Regions from separate parts of the Pseudobutyrivibrio sp. LB2011 genome, predicted to be linked through region 2. Evidence: predicted binding sites of a transcription regulator. Region 2 holds the regulator's gene; the other holds the start of a gene.

Region 1 (12,376 bases), on a different contig from region 2:
AGCATCTTCGCGTCTTGGTTTTGGTGATATGCTTGATGTTGTTTGCAGCTATTTCCCAGAGCCTACAGAAAACGAAGAAGAGGATGATACACCACGTATAGCAGTTATCGGAAAGCCAAATGTTGGTAAATCATCACTTATTAATAAGCTTTGCGGTGAAGAGCGTGTTATCGTTTCTGATATTGCAGGTACCACACGTGATGCTGTAGATACAAAGGTTCGTTACAATCACAAGGATTACATCTTTATCGATACAGCAGGACTTCGTCGTAAGAGCAAAATCAAAGAGGACCTTGAACGCTATTCAATAGTTCGTGCTGTTGCTTCTGTTGAAAAGGCAGATGTTGTTATCATCATGATTGATGCTACAGAAGGTGTTACTGAGCAGGATGCTAAAATCGCTGGTATCGCTCATGAGCGTGGAAAGGGTATCATCATCTGCGTCAACAAATGGGATGCTATCGAAAAGAACGATAAAACAATGAAGGAGCATGAGACAAAGATTCGTCAGATTCTTTCATTTATGCCATATGCATCAATTCTCTTTATTTCTGTTAAGAGCGGTCAGCGCCTTGGCAAAATCTACGAGACAATCGATGCAGTTATTGAAAACAACTCAATGCGTATAGCTACAGGTGTTCTTAACGAAATCGTATCTGAGGCAGTTGCACTTCAGCAGCCACCTACAGACAAGGGCAAGCGCCTTAAGATATACTACACTACTCAGGTTGCAGTTAAGCCACCTACATTCGTTATCTTTGTAAACGAGAAATACCTGATGCATTTCTCTTACGTTAGATACTTGGAAAACAGAATCAGAGATGCCTTTGGTTTTGAAGGTACATCTTTAAAATTTATCATTAGAGAGAGAAAGGAAAACGAATAATGGTTGTTTTGGGGAGAATTTTAGCTTTACTTATTGGCTATTGTTTTGGAATGATTTTGATGGGATACCTCATCGGTAAATCTAAGAATATTGATTTAACAAAGGTTGGTAGTGGTAATGTTGGTTCTACTAACACCATGAGAACTCTTGGAGTTCCTGCAGGTCTTGCTACACTTGCTTGGGACTGCCTTAAGTGCGTAGTAGCGGTATTTTTTGTTTGGCTGATTTTTGGACGTTTTGTAGAAAACGTTAACATTTACATGGTATATGCAGGCCTTGGCTGTGTGCTTGGTCATGATTTCCCATGTTACATGCATTTTAAAGGTGGAAAGGGCGTTGCATCTACACTCGGTTTTATTATCGCACTTTTCCCAATGGGACTTCCAATTCCAGCCTGTGTATTTATAGCGATTGTTGCACTTACTCGCTATGTATCACTTGGTTCTATCATTGGTGAGCTTTCATTTGCAATCGAGATGCTTATCGGTGCCAAGATGGGACTTTTAGATGGCAAATTTGAAGGAGCACAGCTTAAGGAAGCACTTGTTATTTGCTGCCTTGTTTCTGCACTTTCAATTGCACTTCATCATGCAAATATTGGACGTCTAATCAATGGAAAAGAGAACAAATTCTCATTCCATCCAGAAACGAGGGCATAATGGCAAGAATTAGTGTTTTAGGTGCAGGAAGCTGGGGTATAGCCCTTGCTGTAATGCTTAACAAAAATGGTCATGAAGTAGAGGTTTGGTCACATCGTCAGTCACAGGTTGATCAGATGAATGACACTCATACCAGTGACAAAATAAAGGGAGTTAAGCTTCCAGAATCTATGAAGTTTACTGCAGATATTGAGTCTGCAGCAAAGTTCGCTGATGTTATTTTGATGGCTGTTCCATCAAAAGCAACTAGAGAGACAGCTGAAAAGATTAAATCCTTTGTTAATCCAAATCAGATTTTCATTACAGTTACAAAGGGTATTGAGGAAGATACTCTTTTTACACAGACAGAAATTCTGGAGGATGTGCTAGGAAAGGATAAACGTATATGCGTATTATCTGGCCCAAGCCATGCTGAGGAGGTTGTTGTATTCAAGCCTACACTTGTAGTTGCTGGTTCAACAGACCGTCAGACAGCGCTTTTTGTTCAGAATCTTTTCATGAACAAATATTTCAGAGTATATTCATCACCAGATGTTAAGGGTATAGAGGTTGGTGCTGCGTTGAAAAACGTTATCGCACTTGCTGCTGGTATGTCAGATGGCCTTGGTTTTGGCGACAATGCAAAGGCTGCTCTTATTACTCGTGGTATCAAGGAAATCTCTGCACTTGCAGTTGCAATGGGTGGCCAGGCTGAGACATTATCAGGTCTTACAGGTGTCGGTGATTTGATTGTTACATGCTCATCTATTCATTCTAGAAACAGAATGGCTGGTTACTACATTGGCCAGGGTATGAGCAAGGATGAGGCTATGGAAAAGGTCGCCATGGTTGTAGAAGGCGTATATTCTGCAAAGGCGGCAAAGAAGCTTGCAGAAAAATACAATATCGAAATGCCTATCGTAGATATCGTAAATGCGGTTCTTTTCGATGGACTTGCTGCAAAGGATGCAGTATATGAGCTGATGACTCGTTCTAAGAAGGATGAAACATCAGATTTAGAGTGGGAGTGTTGTGGTGTTTAAAAGATGCAAGGAATGGTTACACTTCTTCGGTGTAACCTTTTTTATTTTAGGAATAATTTGCCTGATTCTCTGTGGGATCCAGATAGTTGGATTTATTATAAATAGCTCATCATCCAAGGCTTCCAAGGCAGATGGTTTTACAATTGAAGCTTATGAAGTGAATCTTGATGTGGATGACAATAATAAAATTCACGTTACTGAAGATATTACTGTAAATTTCTATGAAGATGGGCATCATGGTATTTTTCGTTTTATTCCAGAATGGCTCAAGTATACCTCAAAAGACAAGAAAACTATGTCAAGAAAGGGTGAAATTACTAACCTTGAGTGCGAAAACGAAGAATATACAGTTGATAACATTCATGGAAAGAAGCGAATCAAAATAGGAAGTGCTTATTATACTTTAGATGAAGGTTATTATGACTACGTAATATCCTACGATTATGATATGGGTGGCGATGTTTACAAGGGCTTTGATGAGTTGATTTTTCATGCTTTTGGCGATTATTGGGGCACTGAAATCAATGGAGCTAAGGTTAATATCACTTTGCCTAAGGATATTGATTCATCCAGCAAAGTGTCATTCTTTGCGGACAAAAAGCGTAAGAAAGATATTTCTTCCCAAGTAGATTACACAGTTGATGGTAATACCATTACAGCAGTGGTTTCTAAGGATTATCATCTAAATGGAGCACTCACTGTTGATGTTGAATTGCCGGATGGGTACTTCACAGATTCTACAGTTAATTATAAGAGCCTTGCCTTTAGACTATGTCTGATTTGCCTGGCCAGTGTTTTAATTAGCTTTTTCTTCTGGAATAAAAATAAAGATAGCGATTTGTTTGATGGCGAATATGTTTCTGGGACAGCTCCTGGTGGCCTTGAAGCTGTTGAAATGGGTTATATCTACCAGGGAAGTGGACAGCTTCTTCTGGTAACTGTAATTATTCAGCTTGCTGCCAAAGGGTATATACGTATTAAGAACCCTAGTAGTAAAACAAAATTAAAGATTCATAAAGTAAATACAAGTATTGGTAATATGACTGAAGCAGAGAAGCTTGTATATGAAGGGCTTTTCCAAAATGGTTCTGAGGTGAACCCAGCAGAGGATAAAAGTGTTCGTAAGCTAAATGGTAAGCTTTGCAAAATGTTAGAAGCGAAGTTTGATTCTCAAATTTACAATATTACATCTTACGTAGAGTTTTTTATATCTAGCTTTCTGTTTTTTGCTTCCTGTGTAGCTTGGGGATTTGCCTATATTAAGTCGGAGGATATGGATCCGACTCTTAGATGGTTCTTTTTGCCTGCATTCCTTGCAATTATAGCTATAGGATTTTTTGCAGCTAATACGCCTAAAAAGAGTGCCTATGGCGAAGAGTTGCAAGCTAGAGTTGAAGCATATAAGGATTATCTTTCTGGAATAAAAAAGACAGATTTAGAGGCAAAGATTAAGGAAGACCCTGATTATTTTGATGAGATTCTTCCATACGCTTTTATTCTGGGTATATCCAAAAAGCTCGTACAGAAATATGATTACACTGCAGATGCAACAAACAGATATCGAAAGTATACAGATAATATAACAAGCTCTGTGTATTATACAGATACATATACAAGCAGCAGTTCTAGCTCTGGTTCTAGCTCAGGATGTGGCGGCGGATGCTCATCTTGTGGTGGTGGATGTTCTTCTTGCGGCGGAGGCGGCTCATGGTAAGAGAATTTGTATTGCAATGGCATATCAGTGAAAGCTGCAATCTTAAATGCTTACATTGTTATCAAGAAGGTCATGTACCCGTTTCACTTAATAGTGAGCAGCTTTTGGGTATTTTAAATCAATACAGACAGCTTCTTAAGGAGCAGAAAATCAAAGGACATATTAATATAACAGGAGGGGAACCACTGTGTTCTCCTCATTTTTTTGAGCTCTTAGAAGAATTTAAGAAGGATAGTGATTTATATAGTTTCTCGATTCTTACAAATGGCACTCTTATCACGGATGAGATAGCAAAAAGGATTGCCAGTTATGGCCCAGAATATGTTCAGGTGAGCCTGGAAGGCAGCAAGAAAACTAACGACTACATAAGAGGCAAGGGCGTTTATTCTAAAGTGGCAAAGGCTGTAAAGCTGCTGAGAAAATACAATGTTTATGTTTCTTTGTCTTTTACTGCAACGGCTCTCAATTATAAAGAGCTGCCAAACGTTGTAAAGTTTGCAAAAAGATATGGAGTGGACACTGTATGGTCGGATAGATATATTCCATTGAATTCTCCAGAGGTTAACCTTTGCATGAATAAAGAGCAAACGAAAGAGTACCTTGATATGATCACAAGGGAGAGCTTTGCACTAAGAAGACAGGGCTGTAAAACAGAAGTTGCACTATATCGTGCACTGCAATTTTTAAAGACAAATAATCTGCCTTATTCCTGCACAGCCGGGAATACTCTTTTGACTGTTATGGAAAATGGAGATTTAGTACCTTGCAGGCGTATGCCAATTGTGGTGGGAAATCTACTTGCTGACAATATGCTTGATCTTTACAACAACTCTGACGTGTTAAAGTCGCTTAGAGCAGATACAATCCCTGATGACTGTAGTGATTGCGATTACAGCTCATTTTGCAAGGGCGGCTTGAAATGTCTTACATATGCCACCTATGGTGATTTAAATCATAAAGATGTAGGGTGTTATTATGACTAAATTGTGAAACTTTATTTTGTGGTACAGAAGTCTATTGACTACTAGATAATGTGGTGGTAGTATAATTCTATCAACACAATATCTAGTAGTTTTTGTTTTAAATCAACTAGATATTGACTGAATATTATATACAATACGATTCATTTTTATATAAAACCCGGAGGCGGAACATGAAAAGATATGTAGTTAAAAAGGATGGCTCACTTGAACCATTTGATGTGCAAAAAGTTGTAGAAGCTGTTGGAAAATCTGCTACACGCGTACTTGTAAAATTTACTCCTGAGCAGGAAAAGTTTATCTGTCAATTCGTTGAAGAAAGAGTGGAGGAACTTGGCCTTGAGAAAATTGAAATTGCGCAAATGCATAACATTGTTGAGGGTGCTTTGGAACGTGTTAACCCTATGGTTGCGAAATCTTACCGCGATTACCGCAATTACAAGCAGGATTTTGTCCAGATGCTGGATGATGTTTATAAGAAGTCTCAAAACATCATGTATATCGGTGACAAGGAGAATTCAAATACTGATTCTGCGCTTGTATCCACAAAACGTTCTTTGATTTTCAATGAGCTTAATAGAGAGCTTTACAAGAAATTCTTCCTTACAACTGAGGAAGTGCAGGCTATTCGTGATGGCTATATCTACATCCACGATATGAACGCCAGAAGAGACACAATGAACTGTTGTCTTTTCGATGTAAAGTCAGTTCTTGAGGGCGGTTTTGAAATGGGTAACATTTTCTACAACGAGCCAAAGAGCTTGGATGTAGCATTTGATGTTATCGGTGACATCGTTCTTTCTGCTGCAAGCCAGCAGTACGGTGGTTTCACTATTCCTCAGGCTGATCAGATTCTTGAGAAATATGCTCAGAAATCATTTGATAAATACATGGAAAAATACATTGCCCTTGGCATTGGTGAGGAAAAGGCTCACGAAGTATCAATGGCAGAAGTAGAAAGAGAAATGGAGCAGGGCTTCCAGGGATGGGAGTACAAGTTCAACACAGTTGCATCTAGCCGTGGTGACTATCCATTTATCACTGTTACAATTGGTCTTGGTACATCAGTATTTGCAAAGATGGCATCAAAGGCATGCTTAAAGGTTCGCTCAATCGGCCAGGGAAAGCCAGGCTTCAAGAAGCCAGTTCTTTTCCCTAAGATTGTATTCCTTTACGATGAAAATCTTCACGGCCCTGGTAAAGAGCTTGAGGATGTTTTCGAAGCAGGTATCGATTGCTCACGCAAGACAATGTATCCTGATTGGCTTTCTCTTACAGGTGAGGGTTACATTGCCAGCATGTACAAGAAATATGGCAAGGTCATTTCACCTATGGGATGTCGTGCATTCCTTTCACCTTGGTATGAAAAGGGCGGCATGAAGCCAGCTGATGAAAATGATGAGCCAGTATTTATTGGCCGTTTCAATATCGGTGCAGTTTCACTCCACTTGCCAATGATTCTTGCAAAGTCACGTCAGGAATCAAAGGATTTCTACGAAGTGCTTGATTACTATCTTGAAATGATTAGAAAGCTTCACATTCGTACATATGCATACCTTGGAGAAATGCGTGCTAGCACAAATCCACTTGCATACTGCGAGGGCGGTTTCTACGGTGGACACCTTGGTTTCCACGACAAGATTAAGCCACTTCTTAAGGCCGCAACTGCGTCATTTGGTATTACTGCATTTAACGAGCTTCAGGAGCTTTACAATGGCAAATCTCTTGTAGAAGACGGAGATTTCGCTATCGAGGTTCTTAAGCATATCAATGAAAAAGTAAATCAGTTCAAGGAGGAGGATGGCAATCTTTATGCTATCTATGGCACACCAGCTGAGAACCTCTGCGGACTTCAGGTAAAGCAGTTTAGAAATAAATACGGAATCGTTGAAAATGTATCTGACAGAGAGTACGTTTCAAACTCATTCCACTGCCACGTTACAGAAGACATCACACCAATTGAAAAGCAGGATTTGGAAGGCAGATTCTGGGAGCTTTCAAACGGTGGAAAGATTCAGTACGTTCGTTACCCAATCAATTACAACCGCGACGCTGTAAAGACACTTGTTCGTCGCGCTATGGCAAAGGGCTTCTACGAAGGAGTTAACCTTTCCCTTTCATACTGTGATGATTGCGGACACGAGGAATTAGAGATGGATGTTTGCCCAGTTTGCGGCAGCAAGAATCTTACAAAAATCGACCGTATGAATGGATACTTGTCATATTCACGTGTAAAGGGAGATACACGTTTGAATGAGGCAAAGATGGCAGAGATTGCTGATCGTAAATCAATGTAAAGGACTTGAAGAATATGAATTACCATAACATTACAAAGGATGACATGCTCAACGGTGACGGCCTTCGTGCTGTACTTTGGGTGGCTGGCTGTGATCATCATTGTAAGGAGTGTCAGAACCCGGTTACTTGGGATCCTGATGGAGGACTTAAATTTGATCAGGCTGCAAAGGATGAATTATACGAGGTCTTATCTCGCGACTATATATCAGGCATAACATTTAGTGGCGGAGATCCACTTTATCCTGGCAATCGTCAGGAAGTGACGGAGCTTGCCCGGGAAATTAGGGAGAGATTTCCCGGCAAGACCGTCTGGCTTTACACAGGCTTCACTTATGAAGAAATAAAATCTCTGGAAATTATGGAATATTTGGATGTTCTGGTTGACGGAGAATTTGAAATTGATAAGATAGATTTGCAGGCAAAATGGAGAGGAAGTATCAATCAGCGTGTTATTGATGTTCCACAGACTAGAAAGCTTGGACAAATCGTTTTGCATGTAGATTAACAAATGGAGAATAAAAATGAATATTAATATTTTGCGTATGACTGATTCTGCAAAGCTTCCTGAGCGTGGCTCAGTATCAGCAGCTGGTTATGATTTATTTGCTGATGTTGCAGAGGATGTTACTATTGCGCCACACGAGACCAAGATGATTGGAACAGGTCTTGCGATGGAGATTCCTGAAGGGTATTTTGGAGGCATTTTTGCTCGTTCCGGATTATCTGCAAAGGAAGGTCTTCGACCAGCAAACTGTGTTGGCGTGGTAGATTCTGATTACAGGGGAGAAATAAAGGTTGCCCTTCACAACGATGGAGAGCAGGCTAGAGTTATTACACCAGCTGAAAAGATTGCTCAGCTTGTGGTTGTACCATTTTTATCTGTTGACTTTAATGAGGTTTCAAATTTATCTGATACCGCTAGAGGAGAAGGCGGATTTGGTTCCACTGGAAAACATTAGTATTTATTACGTTGGCGCCTGGTTTTGTACCAGACGCCTTTCAGCGTTTTTATAAATTATATCGAAAGAGAGTATGATTTTATGGCAAACAAAGTTACTTATGATGCCAGCAGTATATCTGTTTTAGAAGGTCTTGAGGCTGTTAGAAAAAGACCCGGCATGTATATTGGTTCAACATCACGAAAGGGCTTGAACCATCTTATATATGAGATAGTGGACAACTCAGTAGATGAGCATTTGGCCGGCGAGTGCGACACTATCCATGTTACTCTTGAAAAGGACGGCAGCTGTACAGTAGAGGATAACGGTCGTGGTATTCCAGTTGGAATGCATGCAAAGGGTGTGCCTGCTGCACGTCTTGTTTTCTCTACACTTCACGCAGGTGGTAAGTTTGATGACAGTGTCTATAAAACATCTGGCGGTCTTCACGGTGTAGGTTCTTCAGTTGTAAATGCTCTTAGTACATACATGACTGTAGATATTTCTCGTGAGGGTTACGTTCACCACGATAGATACGAAAGAGGCGTACCTACAGAAAAACTTGTTGATGGTCTTCTTCCAAAGATTGCCAAGACAACAAAGCACGGTACAAAAATCAACTTCCTTCCTGATCCAGAAATCTTTGAAAAGACTTATTTCAAGGAGGAAGATATAAAGTCGCGTCTTCACGAGACTGCATATCTTAATCCAGGTCTTACAATCAATTATGCAGATTTACGTGGTGAGGAGCCAGAGTATCTCACTTTCCATGAGCCAGATGGAATCAAAGGCTTTGTAAAGGAGATTAATAAAACTGCAGAAGCTCTTCACGATGTTATCTATTTCAGCGGTAGTGCTGATGGAATCGAGCTAGAGGTTGCATTCCAGTATTGTAACGAATTCAAGGAGAATATCCTTGGTTTCTGTAACAATATCTACAACTCTGAGGGTGGTACACATATCACAGGTTTCAAGACAGTTCTTACAACTGTTATTAATAACTATGCCCGTGAGCTTGGTATTTTAAAGGACAAGGATGCTAATTTCACTGGTGCTGATGTTCGTAACGGAATTACAGCTATTGTTTCTATCAAGCATCCAGATCCTCGCTTCGAAGGACAGACAAAGACAAAGCTTGATAATCCAGATGCTTCAAAGGCTACTCAGAAGATTTGTCAGGATGAGTTTGTTCTCTATTTCGATAGAAACTTAGATACATTAAAGGCAATTATTTCTTGTGCAGAGAAATCTGCAAAGATTCGTAAATCCGAAGAAAAGGCAAAGACAAACCTTCTTACAAAGCAGAAGTTTTCTTTCGACCAAAATGGTAAGCTTGCAAACTGCGAATCAAGAGATGCAAGCAAGTGTGAAATCTTTATCGTAGAGGGAGATTCCGCTGGTGGTTCTGCAAAGATGGCTCGAAATCGTATGTATCAGGCTATCATGCCTATCCGAGGAAAGATTCTTAATGTTGAAAAGGCATCGATGGATAAGGTTCTTGCAAATGCTGAAATTAAGACACTTATCAATGCTTTCGGATGTGGTTTTTCAGAGGGATATGGTAACGACTTCGATATTTCAAAGCTTCGCTATGACAAAATCGTAATCATGGCCGATGCCGACGTTGATGGTGCCCACATCTGTACATTGCTTCTGACATTCTTCTACAGATTTATGCCAGAGCTCATCAAGGAAGGTCACGTATACATCGCTATGCCTCCTCTTTACAAGGCTATTCCTACAAAGGGCGAGGAAGAATACCTTTACGATGATGTTGCCCTAGATAAATATCGTAAAAAGATGAATGGAAAGACATTCACTCTTCAGCGATACAAAGGTCTTGGTGAGATGGACAAGGATCAGCTTTGGGAAACTACACTTGATCCTGAGCGTCGTAAGCTTAAGCTTGTTGAAATTGAGGATGCTCTTATGGCTTCCGAGGTAACAGAGCTTCTTATGGGTAGCGACGTTGCTCCTAGAAAAGACTTTATTTACAAACACGCAAAGGAGGCAGAGATAGATGCCTAGTGAGATTATAAGAACCGAATATTCTGAGATTATGCAGAAATCCTTTATAGACTATTCTATGTCGGTTATCCTTGCACGTGCAGTTCCAGATGTTAGAGATGGTCTTAAGCCTGTACAGCGTCGTACCCTGTACGATATGTACGAGTTAAAGGTTGATTATAATAAACCATATAAAAAGAGTGCCCGTATCGTAGGTGATACCATGGGTAAATATCACCCACATGGTGATAGCTCAATCTACGAAGCACTTGTTGTTATGACACAGGATTTCAAGAAGAGCCTTCCACTTGTTGATGGCCATGGTAACTTTGGTTCCATTGAAGGTGATGGTGCCGCTGCTATGCGTTACACTGAGGCTCGTCTTGCTAAGGTTGCCCAGGAGGTTTATCTTGGGGACCTTGATAAAAACGTAGTAGATTTCGTACCAAACTATGATGAGACAGAAAAGGAGCCAGAGGTTCTTCCTGTTCGTGTTCCTAACATCCTTATCAATGGTTCCGATGGTATTGCCGTTGGTATGGTTACATCAATTCCTCAGCACAACCTTGGTGAGGTTATTGATGGCGTTATTGCATACATGAAGGATCCAGATATTAACACAGCTCAGATGCTTAAAATCATTCCAGGTCCTGATTTCCCAACAGGTGGAATTATCACAAACAAGGATGATTTGCTTGAGATTTACTCAACAGGTGTTGGTAAAATCAAAATCCGTGGTAAGGCAGAAATCGAAAAGATTAAAGGTGGTAAGGAACAAATCGTAATTACGGAGATTCCTTATCCTATGATTGGTGCCAATATCGGAAAGTTCCTTAATGATATATATTCACTTGTTGAGTCTAAAAAGACCAACGATATTACAGATATTTCAAACCAGTCTTCAAAGGATGGTATGCGAATTATTGTTGAGCTTCGCAAGGGTGCTGATGCACAGAATGTCCTTAACCTCCTCTACAAGAAGACTCGTCTTGAGGATACATTTGGTGTAAACATGCTTGCTGTTGCTGATGGAAAGCCAGAGACTCTCGGTATCGTTCCAATCATCAGACATCATGTTAACTTCCAGTATGAGCTTTGCACTAGAAAGTACACTCATTTACTTGGCAAAGAGCGCGAGAAAAAGGAAATCCAGGAAGGTTTGATTAAGGCTTGTGATGTTATCGACCTTATCATCGAAATTCTTCGTGGTTCAAAGGATGTAAAGCAGGCTAAGGCTTGTCTTGTTGAAGGTATCACTGAAGGTATCAAGTTCAAGTCTGAGCAGTCGAAAAAGGATGCAGCTTTACTCAAGTTTACTGAGCGTCAGGCTCAGGCTATCCTTGATATGCGTCTCCACAGATTAATCGGTTTGGAAATCGAAGCATTGCGTGGTGATTATGCTGAGACAATGCAGAAGATTGCTGATTATACAAAGATTCTTGAGAGCCGTGCTGAGATGGCAAAGGTTATCATCAAGGATTTACAGGCTATCAAGAAAGAGTATGCTAGAGAGCGCCGCACTGTTATTGATAACGTAGAAGAGGCTGTTGTAGAAGAAAAGCCAATCGAGGAAATTGATGTGGCAGTTCTTATCGACAGATTTGCATATGCTCGTGTAGTAGATATGCCTACATTCGAGCGTAATAAAGAAGCAGCAGAGACTGAATCTAAAAAGATTATTTTCTGTAAAAATATAGATAAGATTTGTCTCTTTACAGATGACGGAGATATGCATGCGATTAAGGTTCTTAGCCTTCCATTTGGTAAGTTCCGTGATAAGGGACTGCCAATCGACACTGCAGAAAAGGGATCAAAGATTGATCTTACAAAGCAGAATCTTATCTTTGCAGATTCAATGGCTAACATTATCCA
Region 2 (12,376 bases):
TGTATCACGGATACGAGACTCAGCAGCGTTAGTGTTCTCAACTACGTTATCTACGTTAGCGATTGTGTGCTCTAATCTGTTCTGGATAGCACCGAGTGAAGATCTCTGTGCAGATACCTTCTCTACAGCGTCAGCGATAGCATCGATTGCATATGTAGCAGCCTTACCTGTAGCATCAGCTACGTTAAGTCCATCAACACCAAGTGAAGCAGAACTCATATCAGAAATTGTAACACCAATCTTGTTTGTCATATCGGCATCTGAACCAACGTGAAGATTGAATGTAAGATCTTTCTGAACTTCAGCTGTACCCTTTGTCATTGTAAATGTAACCTTATCAGTATCAGCTGCCTTTGTAATAATATTAGCATTTGCTGCTGTCATAGAGTCAGTACCAACCTTAGTTGTAGGATCTGCAATTACTGAGCTAGCGCCGATAGAAGATGCTGCCTTAAGTTCATTAGCCATAAGCTCATAAGCCTTCTGCTGTGAAATCAGAGTAGAATCCTTAGTATCAACACCTGTGTGAGCACCTTCAGCTGTCTGTTCGTTGAATAATGTTACTTCCTTACCATTATACTCAATTGTTGAACCTTTGCCTGCGAACTTCTCAAGTTCATCAAAAGCAAGCTCTGAAGTAGCTACATTTGTTTTACCAGATGCAACCATTGTGAATGACTTGCCATCAATTTTAACAACCTGTCCTACACCAAAGTCATTACCACCATTAAGAATAGTCTTAGCGTTTTCAAGCTGAGTTTCTGTGTCAGCACCATAAACACCGATTCTGTACTCTGTACCACCGATTGTTACCTTATCGCCCATTGAAAGAGCTTTAACTGTAAATGTAGCTGTTGTTGTGTTCTGAGTAAGTGTTCCATCAAGACCTGCATCATGAGCTTTAATCTGGATTGTCTTCTTACCATAATCGCCCTTAAGTAAGTATGTCTCGTTGAACTTTGTTGTCTCAGCAACACGGTCGATTTCTGTTGTAAGCTGATTAATTTCGTCCTGGATTGAAGAACGATCAGACTCACTGTTTGTTCCGTTTGAAGCCTGTACTGCAAGCTCGTTCATTCTCTGAAGCATTGAGTGAACTTCTGTTAAAGCACCTTCAGCTGTCTGCACTGCAGATACACCATCCTGTGCGTTTGTAGAAGCCTGATCAAGACCTCTGATCTGCTTACGCATCTTCTCTGAAATTGAAAGACCAGCTGCATCATCTGCTGCACGGTTAATCTTGTAACCTGAAGAAAGTTTCTCAGTTGACTTTGACTGATTACCAGTTGTGATGTTAAGCATTCTTGAAGCATTAGCAGCCTGCATGTTATGTTGTACTACCATAAATTTCTACCTCCTTGTAGATACTCCCTAGATTCCTTTCCTGGGAGAAGTGCCTTTGCACTCAAATTGTTAATAAATTACATCTATAATAATTACAGCACTCGCGCGACATGCCGCAAATTATTATCCTCATTAACGGATAGTAGTATGCACTTTAAGCCCTAAAACTAGTATTCAATTTTCAATATCCTGTGCATGAAAAAATCCTATTGCGATTGCAATAGATAAATAGAAAAAGATTATTGATTATCCGATCCTTAACATCCTTGTCCTGGTCCGAAATATAAGTTATGTGATTATGATGTGTTAACCTGGATAAACGAAATCCGTTTCATTTACCGCTTGCAAATATTGTATCGGATCAATTTTCGAATTACTTAACCCCTATTTAGAAATTTTTTTATAAATTTTTATTTCAGTTCTAAATATCTGGATTAAGAGCTCTATTTGACCCTTACACAGACTATATCGGAAGCTTATTCTGAAACTTAACCCCTTTTTGAAGAAATTTTTAAAAAATTATTATCTCGTTACAAAAAATGGTGATACAGCAAGCTCTCCCGCTATCTGTATCACCATTATAACATCATTTTTCAGTTGTAACCGTTTTTCACCGAAAAGTCATAAAGAAATTATCTATCTTTTCCATAGATGTATGTTGCAAAGTAAATCACACTGGCGATGATTACAATCATTGGGCCTGTGGCCATGTCTGTGAAGTATGATACAAACAAGCCTGCCACACCAGAGAAAATACTAAATATCATTGAAAGGTATGTGTACTCTCTGAAGTTTTCAGAGATGTTGCGACTGCTAGCAGCTGGAAGTATCAGCAGAGCATTAATAAGTAGAATACCTACCCACTTGATAGAAAGCATTACTAGTAGTGCTATAAGCACTGCAAATGCATCTTCCATTACTCGCACTGAAATGCTACGGCTCTTTGCGAGGGTAGCATGAATACTGATTGCAGTAAGTCTGTTGATACTGATGCACCAAAAAACAAGAATTACTACAAATAGTACAATTAGCTGGATGATTTCAGCTGAGGTAATGGATAAGATATCTCCTACCAATATAGCTGAATAATTTGCAAAGCTTCCGCCTCTTGATAAAATAGCAAGGCCAAGAGCTGTGGCACAGCTTGCAAATACTGATATCAATGTATCTGAAGAGCTAAGGCCCTTTCTGCTGATGTAATTAAGAAGCAATGCAAAGCAGATTCCAAATATAATCATGGAAACTGTAGTGTTAGCTATGCCCATGATAACACCTGCCGCAATACCGGTAAGTGCTGAATGGCCAAGCGCATCACTGAAATATGCCATACGCTTTTGCACTATCATTGTGCCTACCATTCCAAACAATGGAGAAATCAAAAGGATTGCGATTGTCGCTCTTACCATGAAGGCGTATGAAAACATTTCATTAAACATTTGCATTCACCTCCACTTCTCCTGTGGCACCCTTGCCAAAGACACTTTTGAAAGCATCTGTCTCAAACACCTGCTTTGGCTTGCCCGCCGCTGTAACTGTCTTATCTATAAGAATGACGTTATCTGCATACTTATATACATAGTCTAAATCATGGCTTACAAGGATGATTGCCAAATCGTGAGTCTCTTTTAAATATCTCATCTTTTCATAGAAAGCATCCATACCATTTTTATCAATACCTGACACAGGCTCATCCAAAAGCAAAAGATTTGGTGTATCATGCACAGCCATAGCAAGAAGCACTCGCTGAAGCTGTCCACCTGAAAGTGTACCTACTGGCTGGTCAATAAGCTCAGCCACATCAAACTCTGCCAATGCTTCCTTTACATGGTCGTGCTCTTTTTTGTTTCTGAAGAGAATAGGAAGCTTGCCAGTGAAGGACTGGAATAAATCATATACTGAAAGTGGTGTCGTTCTGTCGATATTTACACTTTGTGGTACATAGCCAATCTTCAAGCCTTGCATGGTTCCATTCATCTTGTTTTTGAACTGAATCTCTCCAGTGTATGGAACCTCACCAAGTATTGCTCTCACTAATGTGGACTTACCTGCTCCATTTCTTCCAATAATAGCAGTCATGTTTCCACAGTGTACATGCAAATTGATGTTGCTAAGGACCTGCTGGTCACCAAATGACACGCCCAAATTATTAAATTTTATACAGTGGAAACCACATGGAATAATTTTCTTCATATTTTTCCTTATATACTACAAACTATTCTTAATTACAGCGTAGTTTTTATTTAATACAGTGATATAATCCAAGCCACTATAATCGCCATGAACTAATGTCTCAAGATAAACTACCTTAGCATCTGTCTGCTCTGTAATAAGCTCACCCATGGCATGGCCATAATCGTATTCTGCAAATACAACCTGCACATTGTTTTCATTGATTGCATCAATGAAGTCACTGACCTCACCTGCACTTACCTGGCGTTCTTCATCAAGGTCCATTGTAGCTACTATATTGGCTCCAAGAGACTGAGCTGTATAAGCAAAAGCTTCATGAAGCACTGCAACATTAGCACCGGAAAGAGTCTCATCCAGACCCTGGTTATCTATCTGTGAATCCATCACACTGATGAATGTATCAGCATTTGAAGCATAGACGCTGGCATTGCTTGAATCCAAAGCTGCTAATCCATCTGCAATAGCCTGCACCTGACCAGCGTAGATTTCTTCGCTCATCCAAATGTGGCTATTAGCACCTTCATCATGATGATGCTCTTCTGAAGTACCATGGCTATGGTCTTCTTCCTCTTCAGCTTCCTCCTCAATGATTACAGGATAATCCTCCTCTACAGCCTCGAATGTATCAATAATAGGAAGATTAGGATATGCCTCTACAACATCCTCCAAATATCCTTCCATGCCACCGCCATTTACAATAAGAACATCTGCTTTCGAAAGATTCTTCATATCCTCTGTGGTGAGGGTGTAATCGTGAAGGCATCCTGTGGTAGGCTGAGAAAGATTCTGAACTGTAACTCCTTCTGCATCACCAACTACATTGATAGTGGCAAGATATACAGGATTACAGCTGGTCATTACAAGAAGTTCAGAATCATCACTTTCCTTGTTATTTAGTTTTACATAAAAAAATGTGCCACACAGCAGCACCACACTAATAGAGATGAGCAGTAGTAGCACAAATAAATATTTGCTTTTCTTCATTAATCGAGATCCTCTACATCAGTGAGACTTGCTTCGTTTTCAATGACCTGATCTAAGAAATCCTGGATTGTATCAAGTCCTTGCTTTGTCTGTGATGAAAATGGAACAATTATTGTATCTTTGTCAGCTCCAAGCCCCTCTCTAAGAATTTTAATCTGCTTATCTAGCTGACTACGTTTGATTTTATCTGCCTTTGTGGCAATGACGATTGGATCGTAGCCTACATAGGCCATCCACTCGAACATCTGCTTATCGTTTGCCGATGGTGTGTGTCTGATATCTACCAACAGGAACACAGCTCGAATCATATCCGATGTGTTCAGATAGGTCTCTATCATCTTGCCCCATCTCTCACGCTCCTTTTCAGAAGCCTTAGCAAAACCATAGCCCGGCAAGTCCACTACGTAAATTTCGTCATTGATATTGTAGAAATTTATGGTCTGTGTCTTTCCAGGCTGAGCTGACACTCTGGCAAGTGATTTGCGGTTCATTACCGCATTTATAAGTGACGACTTCCCTACATTTGACTTGCCAGCGAATGCTACCTCAGGTAAATCATTCTTTGGAAGTGTGGATGTAGGGCCGCACACTGTTTCAAGATTGCATGATCTGATAACCATTATGCACTCTTTTCCTTTTTATCTTCGATTGAAACAACGCTTGCTTCTGCATCTTTGTCGATAAGGAGAAGGTTATTATCAACCATTTCTTTGTTTACTGTGATTTCTGTGATTGACTCATCAGATGGCACATGATACATGTAGTCCATCATAACGCTTTCAACGATAGCGCGAAGTCCTCTAGCACCAGTCTTTCTTTCGATTGACTTCTTTGCGATTTCGCGAAGTGCCTCGTCCTCAAATTCAAGCTTAACGCCATCCATCTTGAACAATGCCTGGTACTGCTTTGTAAGAGAGTTCTTTGGCTCTCTAAGGATACGAACCATATCGTCCTCTGTAAGCTCATTTAAGGATACATTAATTGGCACACGTCCGATGAACTCAGGAATAAGACCAAACTTAATGAAATCCTGTGGAAGAGCCTGCTGAAGAAGCTCGTCTACCTTTTGATTGTTTTTATCCTTAACATCTGCGCCAAAACCAATCTGGCTAACATCTGTACGCTGAGAAATAATTTTATCTAAGCCTTCAAATGCACCACCGCAGATGAATAGGATGTTCTTTGTATCGATAGCAATTGTCTCCTGCTGAGGATGCTTACGTCCACCCTGAGGAGGAACATTTGCAACAGTACCCTCGATAATCTTAAGAAGTGCCTGCTGAACACCTTCACCAGAAACATCACGTGTGATTGAAACATTTTCTGATTTCTTTGTAATCTTATCAATCTCATCGATATAAACGATACCGATTTCTGCCTTCTTAACATCAAAATCAGCAGCCTGAATAAGCTTTAAAAGAATGTTTTCAACATCCTCACCAACATATCCGGCCTCTGTAAGTGTTGTTGCATCCGCAATCGCAAATGGAACACCAAGTACACGTGCTAATGTCTGCGCCAAAAGAGTCTTTCCTGAACCTGTAGGTCCAAGCATAAGAACGTTACTCTTCTGAAGCTCAACATCGATGTCATCTGGATTAGCCATGATGCGCTTGTAATGATTGTATACCGCTACAGAAAGAACCTTCTTTGCCTCGTCCTGACCAATAACATACTGATCAAGAAAAGCCTTCATGTCCTCTGGCTTCTGAAGATTGATTTCAATTGAATCAGTCTCAGGAGCTGGACCGAAGTCGTCTAACTCTTCTACGATAATTTCCTGGCAGATATCTACGCACTCGTCACAGATAAATGCACCATTTGGTCCTGCAATAAGCTTGCGAACCTGATTTTGTGTCTTTCCGCAGAAAGAACAACGAACTCTATCATCGTTTCTTGCCATAATTACCTCTTTAAACTCTAACTACCCCTACTAACTATATATCGGTGAATTAGTTCTTCTTTGTAATAATCTCATCAATAAGACCATAATCAAGTGCTTCCTGAGCATCAAGCCAATGATCACGCTCTGTATCAGCACAAACCTGCTCGTATGGCTTTCCTGTGTTTTCAGCAAGCATACGGTTGAGCTTTTCTCTAGTCTTTAAGATGTTCTTTGCAGCGATTTCGATTTCAGTAGCCTGTCCTTTAGCTCCGCCAAGTGGCTGGTGAATCATAACCTCTGAATTTGGAAGTGCAAAACGCTTGCCCTTCTGTCCACCTGCAAGAAGGAATGCGCCCATAGAAGCTGCCATACCGATGCAGATTGTAGATACATCACACTTGATGTACTGCATTGTGTCGTAAATAGCCATACCAGCTGTAACGCTACCGCCTGGGCTATTGATGTAAAGATGAATATCCTTGCTAGGATCCTCTGACTCAAGGAAAAGAAGCTGAGCAACTGTAAGAGATGCTGTAGTTTCGTTGACCTCCTCACCTAAAAATACGATACGATCCTTTAAAAGACGTGAATAAATATCATAAGAACGCTCTCCACGAGAATTCTGTTCAATGACATAAGGAATTGTAGCCATTTTTGTCCTCCTTCGAATATAAACCTAGCCCGAGCGTATGCTCAGGCTAGTGTATTAACTTCCTAAATGTTTTTCAACACAAGGATATTATATATGTTTTTAAATCTAATGTCTTTGATTTTACAAAATTTTAATACTTTTATAAGATGTCAGACACTAATTATTCTGCGTCATCAGCCTTCTTTGTTGTCTTCTTTGTAGTAGTCTTCTTAGCTGTTGTCTTCTTTGCTGGCTTCTCCTCAGCTGCATCTGCCTCAGCATCATCAGCCTTCTTTGTAGCCTTCTTTCTAGCAGATTCCTTAACGTTGTCCATGATAAGCTCGATTGCCTTTTCGATAGCAATATCCTTCTTCATAGACTCCTTCTCAGACTCGCCAACAAGGTTCTTGATCTGATCAAGCTCCATGCCGTACTGCTTAGACATTTCCTCAAGCTTAGCATCAACGTCAGCATCAGCTACTTCGATGTTTTCCGCCTTTGCAATTGCCTCAAGTACAAGTGAAGACTGTGTACGTGAAAGTGCATCTGGGCGAACCTGCTCACGGAATGAATCCATTGTCATACCTGTGAACTGCATGTACTGCTGAAGTGAAAGACCCTGCTGTGCCATGTTGTTAGCGAAGTCGTTGATCATGTTTTCTACCTGATAGTCAAGCATTGCATCAGGGATTTCCATCTCTGAATCCTCAACGATCTTTGCGATAGCTTCGTCTTCCTGTGCACGACGGCCTTCTGCCTTCTTATTGTTCTCAAGACGTTCCTTAACAGAAGCCTTGTACTCTTCTACTGTTTCGAACTCTGTAGTATCTGCTACATACTCGTCATCAAGCTTAGGTATATCCTTACCCTTTACTTCGTGGATGTGGCACTTGAATACTGCTGGCTTACCTGCAAGATTCTCTGCCTGATAGTTCTCAGGGAATGTAACCTCAACGTCTACATCCTCACCAGCCTTGTGGCCGATAAGCTGATCTTCGAAACCAGGGATGAATGAACCTGAACCAAGCTCAAGGTCATAGTTCTCGCCCTTACCACCTTCGAATGCAACACCATCGATGAAGCCTTCGAAATCGATAACAGCTGTGTCACCCTTAGCAGCCTTGCCTGTCTTTGTAACTGTACGAGCAGCTCTCTCAAGCTCTGCCTTAATTGTGTTGTTAACTTCTGTAGCTGTAACCTTTGAATCGATCTTTGTTACAGATACACCCTTGTACTTACCAAGCTTAACTTCTGGCTTAACAGCAACTTCTGCTGTGTAGATGAAGTCCTTGCCCTTTTCGAGCTGAGTAATATCAATCTTTGGCTGAGATACGATATCAAGCTTTGACTCGTCATAAGCCTGTGGATATGTATCCTGCATAATAATATTAGCAGCGTCCTCATAGAAAATCTCTGCACCATACATCTTTTCAACCATGTTCTGTGGTACCTTTCCCTTACGGAAACCAGGAACAGAGATGCTGTTTTTCTGCTTATTATATGCCTTTGTAATAGCCTTTTCTAACTCAGCTGCATCAACTGTGATAGTGAGCTTTGCCATGTTCTTTTCAAGATTTTCTACCTGTACGTTCATTTATTAATATTCCTCCTCTAACATATATATAGGTAGACTATAAAGTCTTTTATGTACGTTATACTACGCAGACTGACAAATTATATCAGACTTAAGCCTCATTTTCAATAGCTGTTATCATATCAATTCTTGTCTGATGTCTTCCGCCGCCTTCGAATTCTGCCTCTAAGAAGCTCTTTACAATATCCTTTGCAAGCTCGCTTCCAACGATTCTAGCGCCAAAAGCGATCATGTTTGCATTGTTGTGCTGACGGATGAGACGAGCTGTTGTAGTCTCTGAACAAACGCCGCAACGAATGCCTTTGATTTTGTTGGCTGCAAGTGAAATACCAACACCTGTACCGCAGATAAGAACGCCCAAGTCAACCTCTCCTGAAGCAACCATGCGAGCGGCCTTTGCACCGTACTCTGGATAATGACAGCTTTCGTTTGAATCTGTTCCTATATTAATAACCTCATGTCCAAGGCTTTCAATATATTCCTTTACCTCTTTTTTTAAATCTACAGCTGCATGATCATTTGCAATTACGATTTTCATTTTTATTCTCCTTTTGAACTTTTAGTAGGTACTTTATTTATGTCTGTTCCATATAATTTATAAATCTTATAACCAAGAAGAATGATGGCTTCCAAAAATCTTTTAAAGATAATCTGGATTTCTTCGTGCCATTTTTTAACTGGCTGAACCATTACTGAACGAATGCCTGCACGATTAGCGCCCCACACATCTGTGAGAATCTGATCTCCTACGAAGATTGTGCTTGTAACATCTGTTCCCATCTGCTCCATAGCCTTTTTATAGCCAGCTGTGCCTGGCTTGCCTGCCTTATAGATATATGTGCAGTATTCTACTGCCTCTTTAAAGGTCTTTACTCTTGGTTCTTTGTTATTAGATAGAAGCAACGCCTGAAAGCCTATTTCATGAAGTTCTTTAAATAAAGCCTTTGCTCTATCATCCGCTGGTGCATTATGTGGTACAAGTGTATTGTCCACATCAAAAATAACTCCACGATATCCTTCTTCGTATAATTTAGCAAAGTCGATATCGTATGTGCTTTTAATATAGTCTTTTGGATATAAATTTCTTTTACTCATAGGCTCGATTTTAGCACAATAAAAAGAGCACATCAATTGATGTGCTCATAAAATGCTATTATAATGAGAAATTTTCCGTTCCTCTGACTGGTGTAGTCTCTGAAGTTGATGTAGCTTTATTAGCTACGAAATACTGATAACGATGAATTGCTGAATCCTTTTCCATATCACTAACTGCTTTTTCAACATCAAGTGATTTGATATCACTATCGGATCCCTTCATATCGTATACAGTGCCTGGCTTGTACTGAGTAGCAAAATCGTAAGAACCAAATGTCTGATTGCTTCTAGCGGCTGCAATGTCCTCTTCAGTAACTGAAGCTGATGAAGACTCCTCAGGAATGTCTGTAACAGTTTCTTCAACAGACATTGAACTAAGTTCAGGCCTTATTCTTATGGAATTTTGATCATAAAACCCAATTGATGGGCGAATTCCTGAAATGTTCATTAAAAATAACTCTCCATATTTGCTTACATATCTTATATCGGCCAGATAAGCAAATACTTAACCCCTTCTACTAAATGAGTTTATTTATCCAATACCCTCTTCAACTCATCCATGAATGTATCAACATCCTTAAACTCACGGTAAACTGATGCGAAACGCACATAAGCAACAGGATCAACCGTCTCAAGATGTTCCATAACAATCTCTCCGATTTTTGTGCTAGGAATCTCTTTTTCTTCTAACGAAAAGATTTCTGTTTCGATTTCGTCTACTACTTTTGAAATCTGAGCTGCAGCAACAGGACGCTTACGGCATGCAATAAGAACGCCTTTCTCAATCTTGGTTCTGTCGTATGGCTCACGATTGTTATCTTTTTTGATAACAATCAAAGGAATTGTTTCTACCTTTTCGTATGTTGTAAAACGCTTGCCACACTCTGGACATGAACGTCTACGTCTGATTGATGTGTTGTCATCTGCAGGTCTTGAGTCAATTACGCTAGTATCATTACTACCACAAAAAGGACACTTCATAAAACCCTCCCTAAAAGTATACTAATCCATAGTCCGACAGTTACGCTTACAATCCTTAGTGTTTCTACGCTCAGCGAAGAATGCTTCGCTTTAGAAACCTAAGAGATTGTCTGCTACTGTCTCCTATAAATAGCAAGATTTGATATATGATTTTATTACATACCACAATATATAGTTATATTTTATCAAACACCGTTAAAGAACGCAACAAAAAACCCCGCACATTTCTGTGCGGGGTAAAAAGTTAAATCTTATGAGTAAAGATCTACTAACTTCTTAAGGTGAGCGTAACGCTCCTTAGCTGTCTCCTCGTTGAGTGCGAAGAGCTTCTCAGCACGCTCTGGGAATGCCTTTGTAAGACGAGAGTAACGTGTCTCGTTTGCAAGGAAGTCCTGATACTTGCTGTAGTCACCTTCCTTAGAAGTAAGAGTGAATGGATTCTTTCCTTCCTTCTTAAGATCTGGGTTGAATGAGAAGAGGTTCCAGTAACCAGCCTCTACAGCCTTCTTCATCTCATCCTGGCAGTGGTTCATACCACCCTTAACACCGTGAAGCTCACATGGAGCGTATCCGATGATAAGTGAAGGTCCGTTGTAAGCTTCTGCCTCAGCAAGAACCTTAACAGCCTGAGCCATGTTAGCACCAAGAGCTATCTGTGCTACATATACATAGCCGTATGACATAGCGATCTCAGAAAGAGACTTCTTAGACATCTCCTTACCTGATGCAGCGAACTGGCAAACTTCACCGATGTTAGAAGCCTTAGAAGCCTGTCCACCTGTATTAGAGTACATCTCTGTATCGAATACCATAACGTTAACGTTCTCACCAGAAGCAAGTACGTGATCAAGACCGCCGAATCCGATATCGTATGCCCAACCGTCACCACCGAAGATCCATACAGACTTCTTAGCGAGGTAATCCTTAAGAGCAAGTGCTGCCTTAGCGTCCTCAGAACCGTTCTTCTCGAGCTCAGCTACGAGTACGTCTGTTGCTGCACCGTTCTCACGTGTGCTGTTGATTGTCTCTTCGAACTTAGCAAATGCTGCCTTAAGCTCTGCAGAACCAGCCTCAGCTGCCTTCTTAGCAGACTCGATAGCGCGCTCGCGGAGGTACTTCTGTCCAACTTCCATACCTAAACCGTGCTGTGCGTTGTCCTCGAAGAGTGAGTTACACCATGCTGGACCCTTCTTAGAATCCTTGTTTACTGTGAATGGTGATGTAGCTGCAGGACCACCCCAAATTGAAGAACATCCTGTAGCGTTTGAAATATACATATGCTCACCAAAGAGCTGTGTGATAAGTCTTGCGTATGAAGTCTCTGCACAACCTGCACATGATCCTGAGAACTCAAGGAGTGGCTGGTTGAACTGAGAACCCTTAACTGTAAGGTCAGAACCTGCTGCATCCTTACGTCCAACATTAGCTACTAAGTAGTTGAATACTGGCTGCTCGTCTGCTTCTTCTGCCTGTGGAACCATTGTGATAGCACCAACTGGACATACAGTTGTACACTCACCACATCCCATACAGTCAAGTGGAGATACAGACATTGTGTACTTGTACTCAGAAGCCTTTGGCTTTGTATCAGCAAGCTTAATGTTTGCTGGAGCTGCCTTAACCTCATCCTCAGAAAGAAGGAATGGGCGGATTGTAGCGTGTGAACATACGA

Evidence for each region. The regulator NrdR, encoded in region 2, represses ribonucleotide reductase genes. The targets are predictions, from matches to a motif close to CACAANATNTTGTG.
Region 1: the regulator NrdR is predicted to act here: its motif matches at 5,339-5,352, upstream of nrdD (anaerobic ribonucleoside-triphosphate reductase).

What each region holds. Positions count from the first base shown of each region.
Region 1 is NZ_JNJS01000001.1:460,199-472,574, forward strand. Features, by position in the region: gene der (ribosome biogenesis GTPase Der) at 1-886, shown strand, start outside; gene plsY (glycerol-3-phosphate 1-O-acyltransferase PlsY) at 886-1,545, shown strand; gene T375_RS02105 (NAD(P)H-dependent glycerol-3-phosphate dehydrogenase) at 1,545-2,567, shown strand; gene T375_RS02110 (DUF2207 domain-containing protein) at 2,560-4,281, shown strand; gene T375_RS02115 (radical SAM/SPASM domain-containing protein) at 4,275-5,264, shown strand; gene nrdD (anaerobic ribonucleoside-triphosphate reductase) at 5,435-7,558, shown strand; gene nrdG (anaerobic ribonucleoside-triphosphate reductase activating protein) at 7,573-8,064, shown strand; gene dut (dUTP diphosphatase) at 8,081-8,518, shown strand; gene T375_RS02135 (DNA gyrase/topoisomerase IV subunit B) at 8,600-10,525, shown strand; gene T375_RS02140 (DNA gyrase/topoisomerase IV subunit A) at 10,518-12,376, shown strand, end outside.
Region 2 is NZ_JNJS01000008.1:149,595-161,970, forward strand. Features, by position in the region: gene T375_RS10725 (flagellin N-terminal helical domain-containing protein) at 1-1,344, opposite strand, end outside; gene T375_RS10730 (metal ABC transporter permease) at 1,977-2,780, opposite strand; gene T375_RS10735 (metal ABC transporter ATP-binding protein) at 2,773-3,534, opposite strand; gene T375_RS10740 (metal ABC transporter substrate-binding protein) at 3,550-4,518, opposite strand; gene yihA (ribosome biogenesis GTP-binding protein YihA/YsxC) at 4,518-5,138, opposite strand; gene clpX (ATP-dependent Clp protease ATP-binding subunit ClpX) at 5,138-6,424, opposite strand; gene clpP (ATP-dependent Clp endopeptidase proteolytic subunit ClpP) at 6,471-7,055, opposite strand; partial or broken gene tig (trigger factor) at 7,306-8,628, opposite strand; gene rpiB (ribose 5-phosphate isomerase B) at 8,720-9,166, opposite strand; gene T375_RS10770 (YqeG family HAD IIIA-type phosphatase) at 9,169-9,723, opposite strand; gene T375_RS10775 (hypothetical protein) at 9,782-10,171, opposite strand; gene nrdR (transcriptional regulator NrdR) at 10,252-10,704, opposite strand; gene nifJ (pyruvate:ferredoxin (flavodoxin) oxidoreductase) at 10,956-12,376, opposite strand, start outside.